Regions from separate parts of the Modestobacter sp. L9-4 genome, predicted to be linked through region 2. Evidence: predicted binding sites of a transcription regulator. Region 2 holds the regulator's gene; the other holds the start of a gene.

Evidence for each region. The regulator LexA, encoded in region 2, represses DNA repair genes until DNA is damaged. The targets are predictions, from matches to a motif close to TCGAACANNTGTTCGA.
Region 1: a site for LexA is predicted at 2,390-2,405, ahead of KUM42_RS09120 (HNH endonuclease signature motif containing protein). Genes of this name have one in related genera too.

The regions. Positions count from the first base shown of each region.
Region 1 is NZ_CP077800.1:1,930,552-1,936,433, reverse strand. It holds gene KUM42_RS09135 (endonuclease/exonuclease/phosphatase family protein) at 1-385, shown strand, start outside; gene KUM42_RS09130 (acyl-CoA dehydrogenase family protein) at 449-1,636, shown strand; gene KUM42_RS09125 (DUF2277 domain-containing protein) at 1,647-1,916, shown strand; gene KUM42_RS09120 (HNH endonuclease signature motif containing protein) at 2,463-3,959, shown strand; gene KUM42_RS09115 (hypothetical protein) at 4,255-4,791, shown strand; gene KUM42_RS09110 (SDR family oxidoreductase) at 4,788-5,714, opposite strand; gene nhaA (Na+/H+ antiporter NhaA) at 5,802-5,882, shown strand, end outside.
Region 2 is NZ_CP077800.1:969,143-975,024, forward strand. It holds gene KUM42_RS04475 (vitamin B12-dependent ribonucleotide reductase) at 1-28, opposite strand, end outside; gene nrdR (transcriptional regulator NrdR) at 168-680, opposite strand; gene KUM42_RS04485 (LysM peptidoglycan-binding domain-containing protein) at 948-1,568, opposite strand; gene lexA (transcriptional repressor LexA) at 1,880-2,680, shown strand; gene KUM42_RS04495 (hypothetical protein) at 2,764-3,837, opposite strand; gene KUM42_RS04500 (phosphatase PAP2 family protein) at 3,809-4,537, opposite strand; gene hflX (GTPase HflX) at 4,659-5,882, opposite strand, start outside.

The sequences.
Region 1 (5,882 bases), 960 kb from region 2:
GTGCATCGGCTGCCTGCCGGAGAAGGAGTCCCTCAACCCGGCCGGGAGCACCAGCGAGGCCGCCCGGCTGCGGGTGGCCGAGGCCCGGCGCTACGGCGAGATCGCGGCCGGGCTGATCGCGCAGGGGCAGCCGGTGCTGCTCGGTGGCGACCTCAACTCCGCGCCGCTCAACCAGCCGCTGGGCGAGCTCGTCGACGCCGGGCTGGTCGACGTCCATCGGGCCGTGGGCACCTGGCCGGCACTGACCCGCGGGCCCGGCCCCGGGGTGGCTCGGGTGGACGCCGTCCTGGTCAGCGGGCTGGAGCCGGTGCGCAGCGTCGAGGGCGCCGCCGGCCCGAGCACGCACTCGCCGATCGTCGCGGACCTGGCCTGGCCCGGGGGCTGACCGTGCGTACCGTCGGGGGTCCGGGACGACGAGGTCCCGGACCCGCGGAGGTGTGTTGTGCCCGTGCGTCGCCTGGTCCCGACCGTGGAGGCCGCCGACCTGCTCGACCTCGCCCGTGAGCTGGCCCGCGACGAGCTCGCGCCCCGGGTCGCCGCGGCGGAGGCCGAGGGGTGCTTCCCGCGCGAGGTGTTCCGCACGCTGGGCCGGGCGGGGCTGCTGAGCCTCCCGTACCCGGAGGAGTTCGGCGGCGGCGCGCAGCCCGCGGAGGTGCACCTGCAGGTGCTCGAGGAGCTGGCCGCGGTGTGGGCCAGCGTCGCGGTCGGGGTGAGCGTCCACGGCATGTCCTGCTGGGCGCTGGCCACCGCCGGCACGCCCGAGCAGCAGGCGGCACTGCTGCCGGACCTGCTGTCCGGTGAGCTGCTGGGCGCCTACTGCCTGTCCGAGCCGCACGCCGGCTCCGACGCCGCCGCGATGCGCACCCGCGCCGTCCGGGACGGCGGGGAGTACGTGCTGACCGGGGAGAAGGCGTGGACGACGCACGGCGGGGAGGCCGACTCGTACACGGTGATGGCCCGCACCTCGGCCGACCGGTCGCGCGGGATCTCCTGCTTCGTCGTCCCGGCGGGGTCCGAGGGGCTGACGGCCGACCGGGCGGAGTCGAAGATGGGCCTCACCGGGTCGACCACGGCGACCATGCGCTTCGCCGGCGTGCGGGTGGACGCCGACCGGCGGGTGGGTGCCGAGGGCGACGGCCTGCCGCTGGCGCTGGCCGCGCTGGACGCCGGCCGGCTCGGCATCGCCGCGGTCGCCACGGGCCTGGCGCAGGGCGCGCTGGACGATGCGGTCGCCTACGCCCGCGAGCGCGAGGCGTTCGGCGTCCCGGTCATCGAGCACCAGGGGCTGGCGTTCCTGCTGGCCGACATGGCCGCCGCGGTCGAGAGCGCACGGGCCACCTACCTGTCCGCGGCGCGGCTCAAGGACGCAGGCCAGCCCTACGGCCAGCAGGCCGCGATCGCCAAGCTGGTGGCCACCGACAACGCGATGCGGGTGACCACCGACGCCGTCCAGGTGCTCGGTGGGTACGGCTACACCTCGGCGTACCCGGTCGAGCGGTACATGCGGGAGGCGAAGGTCATGCAGATCTTCGAGGGCACCAACCAGGTCCAGCGGATGGTGATCAGCCGCGAGCTGGCCCGCGGCGGACGGCCGACCGTGGCGGTGACCGGCCCGCAGGACGCCCTGCGCTCCTAGGCTGCCGGCCATGTGCCGGAACATCCACGTGCTGCACAACCTGGCGCCCGCGACGACGTCGGAGGAGGTGCGGGCCGCGGCGCTGCAGTACGTGCGCAAGGTCAGCGGCTCCGCGAAGCCCTCGCAGGCCAACCAGGCCGCGTTCGACCGGGCGGTCGAGGAGATCGCGCACGCCACCGAGCACCTGCTCGCCGACCTCGTCACCGCGGCGCCGCCCAAGGACCGCGAGGTGCTCGCCGCCCAGGCCCGCGAACGCGCCGCCGCCCGCTACGCGCGCTGACGCCGGGCAAGCCCACTGAGGGGCGCGGGCGCGAGGCCGCTGTCGGGTCCTGCGGGGGACCCGTCGCGGCGGTGACGGTCTCGTCCCGTGGAGCGGCGGGGGACCGCTGTCGGGGTGACGGTCTCGTCCTGTCGAGTGCTGTGGGCCCGTTGCGGGAGTGCCGGTCGCGCCCCGCGGAGTGGCGGGGCCCGTTGCGGGAGCCCCGGTCGCGCCCTGCGGAGTGGCATGAGCCCGTTGCGGGGTGGCGTTCTCGTCCCGTGGCGCGTCGGGGAACCGCTGCGTAGGTACGGCGACAGCCTCGTCCGGTGGAGCGGCAGGGGACCGTCGCACACAGACGGTGACGGGCCAGGACCTCCTCTTCGCCGGTACGTGGCGACCGCGGTGGTCACCCGGAGGGTGGCCCGGTCATGACCTGATGTCCGGGCGGGGATCTGCACCGGTCCGGGCGGAGATCCCCACGGAACTGTCGTACCTCGAACGTATGTTCGACCCGTGACCCCGACCCTGTCCCCACCGGCCCCGCTCGGGGCCCTGGTCGAGCTGGCCCTGCGCGGCGGCCGGGACAGTGAGGGCGACCGGTCGGCGTGGCCCGAGGAGCTGGTGGCCGCCGACCTGCAGGCGTTGCAGCGGCGGCGGGCTCGGGACGCCGCAGAGGAGGCGGAGCTGATCCTCGCCCTGGCCGGCAGGCGCCCCGCCACCGCCGACCCCTCCGGGCCTGGTGCGCGCCGCCCGGGCTGGACCGCCGACGGTGAGCCCGAGATCAGTGAGTTCTTCCTGGCTGAACTGTCGGCGCTGCTGAACCTGGGCCGCGGCACCGCCTCGCACCGGCTGGGCCGTGCGCTCACCTGGACCCGCAAGCTGCCCGCGACCTTCGCCGAGCTGCGGGCCGGGCGCCTCGACGAACGTCGGGCCGATGCTCTGGCGGACGTGCTCGCCCACACCTCCCGTGAGATCGCCGGCCAGGTCGAGGACGCCCTGCTGTCCGAGGCCCGGGACCTGTCGGTCCACCGGCTGCGTGACCGCGCCGCCGCGCTGATGCTGCAGCTGGACACCGCCGCGGCCGAGGAGCAGCGCGCCGCTGCCGAGCGGGCCGCGGACGTGCACGTCCATCCAACCGGCACGCCAGGCCGGTCGACGCTGGCAGCGGACCTGCCCACCGACGAGGCCGTCGAGTGCCACGACCTGGTCGACCAGCTCGCGCGGATGCTCAAGGCCGACGGCGACGAGCGGCCCATCGGGGTGCTACGGGCGTACGTCCTCTCGGCCCTGATCCGGCGGCCGGCTGACTCCGGACTGCCGCCGGTCAGCGCGGACGTCCGGATCACCGCCGGCCTCGACTCCCTGACCGGCGCGGACACCGAGCCAGGGGAGGTCAACGGACTGCCGATCACCGCCGCCCACCTGCGTGAGCTGCTCGCCCGCGTCGGTGCACTCGGCCTCACGGCCCCCGAGGGCGGCACGCTCACCTTCGCGGTCACCGGCCCCGACGGGCAGTTGCTCGCCACCACGACGCCCGCCGAGCTCGCCCGCCTGGCCCGGCGCGGCTGCACTGCCCATCCCGACGGCGACAGCGAGCGCGGCGGAGATGACCGGGCCGCCCACGCCGGTGGCCGGGCCGAGACATCCTGCGGCTGCCCAGTCCTCGGACCGCCGGCGGCCACCGACAGCTACGCGCCCACCGACAAGCAGCGGGCCTTCGTCACCACCCGCGACCAGCGCTGTCGCTTCCCCAACTGTGGGCAACGCGTCGGCTGGGCCGATCTCGACCACGTCCATGCCCACGGCGACGGCGGAACCACCGACTGCACCAATCTCTGCTGCTTGTGCCGGTCCCACCACCGACTCAAGACCTTCGCCCCCGGCTGGCGCTTCCGCCTCGACGACGAGGGGACCCTCCGAGTCACCACGCCGTCGGGAGTCACCCGCACGACCCGACCACCGGGCCTGCGACGTCCGGCCGAGTCGCCTCCAGGCCTGCCGCGTCCCGTCGAGTTCCTGCACGAGACGCCAGCTCCACCCATCGACGACCCGCCACCTTTCTGACCAACGGCCCGCTCATCTGCACCCGCGCCTCGCAGCAGCGCGCTCCCCTCCCCGCACTCCGCGGGGGCGGGCTGCTTGCTGCCCGCACGTCTGCGTCCGCGCCCCATCCGACTGGCCGCTACCGGGAGGCGCCGGCCAGGAGGCGTGCACCCCGGGCGGGTGACCCGGCCGCGAGAAGCTCCGCGGCCTGCGCCCGGGTGTCGATGGAGCTCCGATGGGCGGACCAGCCGCCGGTCGGGCAGAGGACAGGTGCATGACGCGCAGGCGCAGGACGACGGACTCCGCAGGACGAGCGGTGCGGTACGGAGTGCTGGCCGCGCTGGCCGCGCTGGTCGCCCTCGTCGCGCTCGTGGCCGGCCCCGGTGTCGCCCAGGCAGCCGGCACGGTCGTCCCGACGGTCTCCTGCTACCAGCCCAACAGCGACGGCAGCGTCAGCGTGCTGCTCGGGTACGACAACACCAGCGGCGTCACGCAGACCATCCCGCGTGGGGCGAACAACGTCATCAGCCCCAGCGCGTACGACGGCGCGCAGCCCACGACCTTCGCGCCCGGCAGCCACCCCGGCGCCTTCGCGCTCACCGTCGCCTCGGGCGACGTGTTCTCCGCCAACTGGACGCTGGACGGCTCGGCGCTGTCCTCGGCGACCGCGGTGAGCCAGTGCCCGGCAGGCACGTCACTGCCCGCCGACGGCAACGGCCTCGGGATGACGATGGTCGTGCTGGCCGCCGGAGCGGTCGCCGCCGGCGCGCTCCTGGTGTCCCGGCTCCGGGGGCGTCGCGCAGCCTCCGCCTCCGGCTCCGGGGGCGTCGGGCAGCCTCCATCTGAGGCCTAGATCCCCCAGTAGTCGCCGCGGGTCGACTCCTTCTCCGGCACCGGTGCGAACACGTTGCCGGTCGTCGGCGGCACGGTGTCACGTGCCATCCCGAACACCCGCAGCAGCGGCCCGACCAGCACGTCGAACACCGGCGGGAACAGCCGGAACCCGGCGATGATCACCGGGTTCAGGAACCCCGACTGCTTGAGCCGCCGCGGGTTCGCCACCCGGTCGACGACCGCCCGGGCGACGCGCTCGGGCGTGTAGACCGGGGGCGGCGGGTGCCCCGTGTTGCCGAGCACCGTCGCGGCCTGGTCGTAGATCGGCGTCGTCACCCCACCGGGCGCGACGGCCGACACGTGCACGTCGGGCAGTTCGCGCAGCTCCTGCTGCAGCGTGCGGATCAGCCCGAGCTGCCCCCACTTCGCCGTCACGTAGGCGCCCATGGTGGGCGCGGTGATCGACGCCAGCAGCGAGCTGACCACCACGACGTCACCGCGCCGCTGGGCCCGCAGCACCGGCAGCACCGAGCGGAACACGTTGAACGTGCCCAGGACGGCGGTGTCGACGACCCGCTCGAAGACGTCGGGCTGAACGTCCTCGATGCGCCCGTAGGCCATCACGGTCGCCGCGTGCACCACGACGTCCAGGCGGCCGAAGGTGCCGGTCGCCCGGTCGACGGCGGCCTGCACCGCGTCGGGGTCCAGGACGTCGGCCACCACGACCTCGACCGCACGCGCCCCGGCGGCCCGGCAGTCGGCGGCCGCGTCGTGCAGCGTCGTCGCGCTGCGCGAGACCAGCACCAGCGAGGCGCCGCGCTCGGCGAACTGGACGGCGCTCGCCCGGCCGATGCCGGAGGAGGCGCCGATCACCAGCACCACCTGCCCGCCGCCCGCGGAGGAGGCCGGCCGGAGGTCGCTCGCCGTCGTGTCTGCAGTCACCCCGTGCCGCTACCCGGGATGCCGCCCGCCACTCCTGTCGCGCGCAACGGGTCGTTGCCTGTCACACGGGCACGGTAGGAAGACGGCATGACCGCGGCACCACGCACCACGACGACGTCGGGGTCCCGGCACCTGGTCGCGCAGCTGTCCGCCCAGGCGCGGCGCATG
Region 2 (5,882 bases):
GAGAGAGGCGGTCGGCTGTCTCGGTCAAAGCGTGCTCCCCTGGTGAGGCGTGCTGAACTGGATGGCTGCAGGTCCGGCGGTTGCCGGGAGCCGGTGGTGTGGGTGTCCCGCGGGGCGGGAGCGCCGCGACCGGGTGGTCGGGCAGGTCGGGCAGCTGGTCGGGCGGGTCAGCCGGTCGGCGCCCCGGCGGCTGCGCCGTCGGGGCCGGCGGGCGGGCCGTTGTCGGCGACGTCGGGCCGGAGCCGCTTGAGCTCGGCGATCTCCTTCTCGAAGTCCGCGGCCGAGGAGAAGGACCGGTAGACGCTGGCGAACCGGAGGTAGGCGACCTCGTCGAGGTAGCGGAGCGGGCCGAGGATGGCGAGGCCGACCTCGTTGCTGGGCACCTCGGCGGAACCGGTGGCCCGCACGGCGTCCTCGACCTTGGCGGCCAGGACGGCCAGCTGGCCCTCGTCGACCGGGCGCCCCTGGCAGGCCCGGCGCACACCGGCGATGACCTTGTTGCGGTCGAAGGGCTCGCTGACGCCGCTGCGCTTGACGACGGCGAGCACCGGCTCCTCCACCGTGGTGAAGCGCCGCCCGCACACCGGGCAGGACCGGCGGCGGCGCGTGCTGGCGCCCTCGTCGGTCTCCCGCGAGTCGACGACCCGGCTGTCGGGGCTGTGGCAGAAGGGGCAGCGCACCGGGGCACCTCCTCGATCGGCGGGCCGCCGGAGCGACCGTGGTGACGCGCCCTGTGGACCGGCCGGGGGACATCCGGTGGATGTCCTGGGGCTGACCTGGGGACGCGCCTGTGGAGAGGAACTACATCTCTGTCACACAAGATGTTGGGGTGAGGTTAGCCCCGCACCACTACAGGTACAACCCCTGGGCCCCGGCGCGTCTTCCTGAGACGCACCCGCCCCGCCCGTACCAGGCACTTTCCCCGGACACGCCGGGCGCAGCGCCGGTCAGGGCAGCTGGAGCTCGGCGCCGGGCAGGAGGTCGACGCTGTCGAGGCCGTTGAGGGCGACGATCGCGTCGATCACCGCGCGCGGGTCCTCCTCGGGCGCGACGGCGCGGGCGATGGACCACAGGGAGTCCCCCGACCGGACGACGAACGTGTCGGAACCGGCCAGCTGCAGGCCGCTCTCCCGGTTCATCTCGACGTGCACGACCGTGGCCGCGGCGAGGGACAGCCCGATCGCGATCGACAGCCCGGCGACCACCCGCTGACCGCGCGCGGTGAGCCGCAGCGGCGGCGGCGGCCGGCGGACCCCCGACCGCTCCCGTCCCGCCGCGGGGCGGGGCTCGGTGGCGCAACCGCCACGGACGGCCCGCCCGGCCGGGAGCCCGTCGAGCCGCGCCGGGCGGGCCCCCGGGCGGGCCGCGTCGCGCCGGGCGGTGGCGGGCGCGGCCGGCTGCGGCCCACGGCCGGTCGCCGCCGGGACACGGGCGGCGACCCGGCGGGCTGCGGCCACGGGCCGCCACGGCGACGGCGGCGTGGGCGCCGGTACGGGTGCCCCGGGGGCGGAGGACACGGAGGCGGCGGACACGGGGACGGGGGCGTCGAGCTGCTGCGGGCTGACCATCGGGGTGCTCCTGGAGGTCTGGCGGTGGGACGTCGTCGGGCGTCCGGCGCGAGCGGGCGGTCCCCCCGAGGCCGGCCACCGGGAGGTGGTCGCCTCGAACGCCTGTTCGAATCGAACGTCTGTGCGATGTCTACCGCATCCCTCCGACAAGTCCCACCCCTGACGCGCGACATCTTCGAACAGGTGTTTGAACAACACCGGTGTAACCCGCTACCGTGACACCGAGATCGCTGACCGGACAGCTCTCCCGGCCCCAGGCGCCGGGTGGGCCACTGGGTACCGCTGCCCCGGCAGCCGGACGAGGAGGACACATGGCGGCCGACGGCCCCACGGCAGGCGGCACGAGCCCCTCGCGACGCACCCGCGCGACGGCCCAGGCCGCCGACGCCACCACCGGGACCGGGGCGGTGGCCGCGGTCCGCGAGTTCCCCGACCGCGGGGAGGCCGGCGACGGCCTGACCCAGCGTCAGCGCCGGGTGCTCGAGGTCATCCGCGACTCCATCGACCGCCGCGGCTACCCGCCCTCGGTCCGCGAGATCGGCGAAGCCGTCGGGCTGTCCTCGGCCTCCTCGGTGGCCCACCAGCTCTCGGTGCTGCAGCGGAAGGGCTGGCTGCGCCGCGACCCGAACCGGCCGCGCGCCCTGGACGTGCGGATGCCCGGTGAGACCACCGTCATGGCCGAGTCGCCCGCCGAGACGCAGGCCACCGCTGCTGCTGCCGACGAGACGAGCAACCCGCGGCCCACGTACGTCCCGCTCGTCGGGCGGATCGCCGCCGGTGGCCCGGTGCTGGCCGAGCAGGCGGTGGAGGACGTGTTCCCGCTGCCCCGCGAGCTGGTCGGCGAGGGCACGCTCTTCATGCTCAAGGTCGCCGGTGACTCGATGGTCGAGGCGGCCATCTGCGACGGCGACTGGGTCGTCGTCCGTCAGCAGCCCACCGCGGAGAACGGCGAGATCGTCGCCGCGATGATCGACGGCGAGGCGACGGTGAAGACCTACAAGCGCCGCGACGGCCACGTCTGGCTGATGCCGCACAACCCGGCGTACGAGCCCATCCCCGGCGACGACGCGACGGTGCTCGGCCGCGTCGTCACCGTGCTGCGCCGGGTCTGACCAGTCGGCCCACCGCTGCCCCTCGGGCAGCGGTGGGCCACAGCGGCACCACCAGGGCCCCCTCGCAGGCGAGGGGGCCTTCGTCAGGCCTGGCGACGGCGGAACCGGCCGCCGATCCAGATGAGCCCCGTCGCCACGCCGGCGGCGATCAGCCCGGCCGTGACCGGACCGACCGGACGGGACGGGTCGGCGGCCTCGGCTGGCGCCGCGGCGGCAGCACCGTCGTCCCCGGCTGCGGGCGGCGCGGGCGCGAGGTCGCCGGCGACCGGCACCAGGGTCACCGCCGCCGGCAGGCTCTCGCTGCTGACCAGGAGGCTCCGCTCGTCACCGGCGAACGCGATCGCCTCGCCCTGCGGGGAGTCCGGCAGCGGCACCCGCACCGGCGACCCGCTGAGCGCCCCGGTGACGTCCGAACCGGTCAGCGGCCACACGTAGGCGTCGGTGTAGGTGCGCAGGGCGATGCGCTGCCCGTCGGCGGAGACCGCTCCCCCGGTGACCAGCAGCTGGCCCGCCCGTCCGACCGGCCCCCCGGGCGTGCCGGTGAGGGTGAAGCCCATGCCGAGCACCCGGGTCATCGGCACCGTCGCACCGTCGGCCAGGGGGGCGTCGGGCCGGTAGACCGAGCTGGCGCCGAGCACCTCCTTGGTCACCAGGTACGGCGTCCCGTCCGGGGCCAGCAGGAGGGCCTCGGCGTCGTGCGCACCGTCGGGGTAGGTCAGCCGGGTCAGCGTGCTGCTGCCGTCGGTGCGCAGCCCGATGAGCGCGACGGTCTCCCGCTTCTGCTCGTTGTCCCCGGTGTCGGCCAGCCAGACCGTGCCGTCGGCGCCCACGGCGAGGTCCTCGGGGTCGTAGGGGTCGACGTCGGCGGTGCGCACCTCGCCGACCGTGCACGCGCCGTCGAGCGCGTAGACCTCCACCCGGTCGCCACCGTCGTTCATCGCCAGCATGCCGTCGCCCACGCCCACCAGCCCGGAGAGCTCGGGCAGCCGCGGGTCGGTGATCTCGCACCGCGTGGTGGGGGCGCCGTACGCCTCGGCCGCGACGGCCGGGGACACCGGCAGCACGACCAGCAGGCCCAGGGGTGCGGTCAGCGCCGCGCCGGCCACCCGGGTGCGGCGGCGGGCGCGGTCACGACGGCTGTCGGCCCGCTCGAGCACGGGCCCAGCGTGACACCGGCAGCGTGTCGAGCGCATGAACCACGCCCAACAGCAGCACGCCGACGGCCAGCCCGGCCAGCACGTCGCTGACCCAGTGGAAGTTGAGCGCGACCATCGCGATGCCGCTGACGAAGGGTCCCGCGACGGCGAGCAGCCGGGCGGCCCGCTGCACCCACGCCGGCAGCCCGAACTCCACGGCCTGCCAGCGCGCCACGCCCCACATGAGGACCGCGTTGGTGACGTGACCCGACGGGTAGCTGCCGCCCCCGCGGTGGAAGTACGAGCCGGGGTACTCCGGGGCGGTGCGGCCGGTGCCCCACTTGAACGCGTAGACGACGGCGGTGAGCAGCACCAGCGCGGCCAGGATCCGCAGCGCCGGTACGTACGTGCGCCGCCGGACGGCGGTCCAGGCGACGAGCCCGGCCAGCACGATGAGGACGGTGCCGCGGCCACCGGCCTGGGTGAACACCCACACCGGCCAGTAGAGGGCGGAGTGGCGCAGGTCCCAGCCGTCGACGACGCCGGACACCCGCAGGTCCAGCGCCTCCAGCACCCCACCGGTCAGCAGGTCGACCGTCACGGCCACCAGGACGACGGCGGCGACGGCGAGCAGCCACCACGGCGGGCGGCCGGTGCCGGTCACCGGCGCGGCGGCGTCCTCGGGCCGGGTCAGCGGTCGCGACGCTCCGCTGCTGGCCACCGCGTCACCGTACCGGCCCCGACCGCGCGTCCCGGGAACGCAGCAGGGCCGCGCCGCGGTGCGGCACGGCCCTGCTGCTGACCCCGCCGCACCCACCGGGCGGTGGTGGCGGGGTCCTCGCTCAGACCTCGAGGGCCGGTGCGGGGTAGGGCTCCAGCAGGGCGGCCAGCCCCGCGTCGACCTGCGCCACCAGCCGGGTGCCCTCGGCCTCGTGGACCTCCTCGAGCACCTCGCCGTCCCGGTGCACCTTGGCGACCAGGTCACCGCGGTCGTAGGGCACGAGCACCTCGACGTGCACGGCGGGGTGCGGCAGCCGCGCGGCGATCACGTCGCGCAGCGCCTCCAGGCCCTCACCGGTGCGGGCGGAGACCCAGACCGCGCCGGGCAGCGCCTGGCGGAGCAGGAGGACGTCCTCCTCGCTCATCGCGTCGACCTTGTTGACCACGATCAGCTCGGGGACCGAGGAGGCGTCGATGTCGGCCAGCACCGTGTGCACGGCGTTGATCTGGCCCAGCGGGTCGGCGTCGGACCCGTCGACGATGTGCAGCAGCAGGTCGCTGGCCGCGACCTCCTCCAGCGTCGACCGGAAGGCGTCGATCAGCTGGTGCGGCAGGTGCCGCACGAAGCCGACGGTGTCGGTGAGCGTGTACTCCCGGCCGTCGACGGTCTCCGCGCGCCGGACCGTGGGGTCCAGGGTGGCGAAGAGCGCGTCCTGCACCAGCACACCGGCGTCGGTGAGCTGGTTGAGCAGGCTGGACTTGCCGGCGTTGGTGTAGCCGGCGATCGCCACGCTCGGCGTCGCGTTGCGGTCGCGGGAGTTGCGCTGCGTCGTCCGGGCGGTCGACATGCCGGCGATCTCCTTGCGGAGCTTGCTGACCCGGGACCGGATGCGGCGACGGTCGGTCTCGATCTTGGTCTCACCCGGGCCACGGGTGCCGATGCCGCCACCGCCGGCGACACGACCACCGGCCTGCCGGCTCAGCGACTCACCCCAGCCACGCAGGCGCGGCAGCATGTACTGCATCTGCGCCAGCTCGACCTGGGCCTTGCCCTCCCGGCTGGTGGCGTGCTGGGCGAAGATGTCCAGGATCAGCGCGGTCCGGTCGACCACCTTGACCTTGAGGATCTTCTCCAGCTGGTTGAGCTGGCCGGGGGTCAGCTCGCCGTCGCAGATCACGGTGTCCGCGCCGGTGGAGGCGACGATGTCGCGGATCTCGTTGGCCTTGCCCGAGCCGACGTAGGTGCCCGCGTCGGGCTTGTCGCGGCGCTGCACGAGGGCCTCGAGGACCTCGGAACCGGCCGTCTCGGCGAGGGCGGCGAGCTCGGCCAGCGAGCGCTGGGCGTC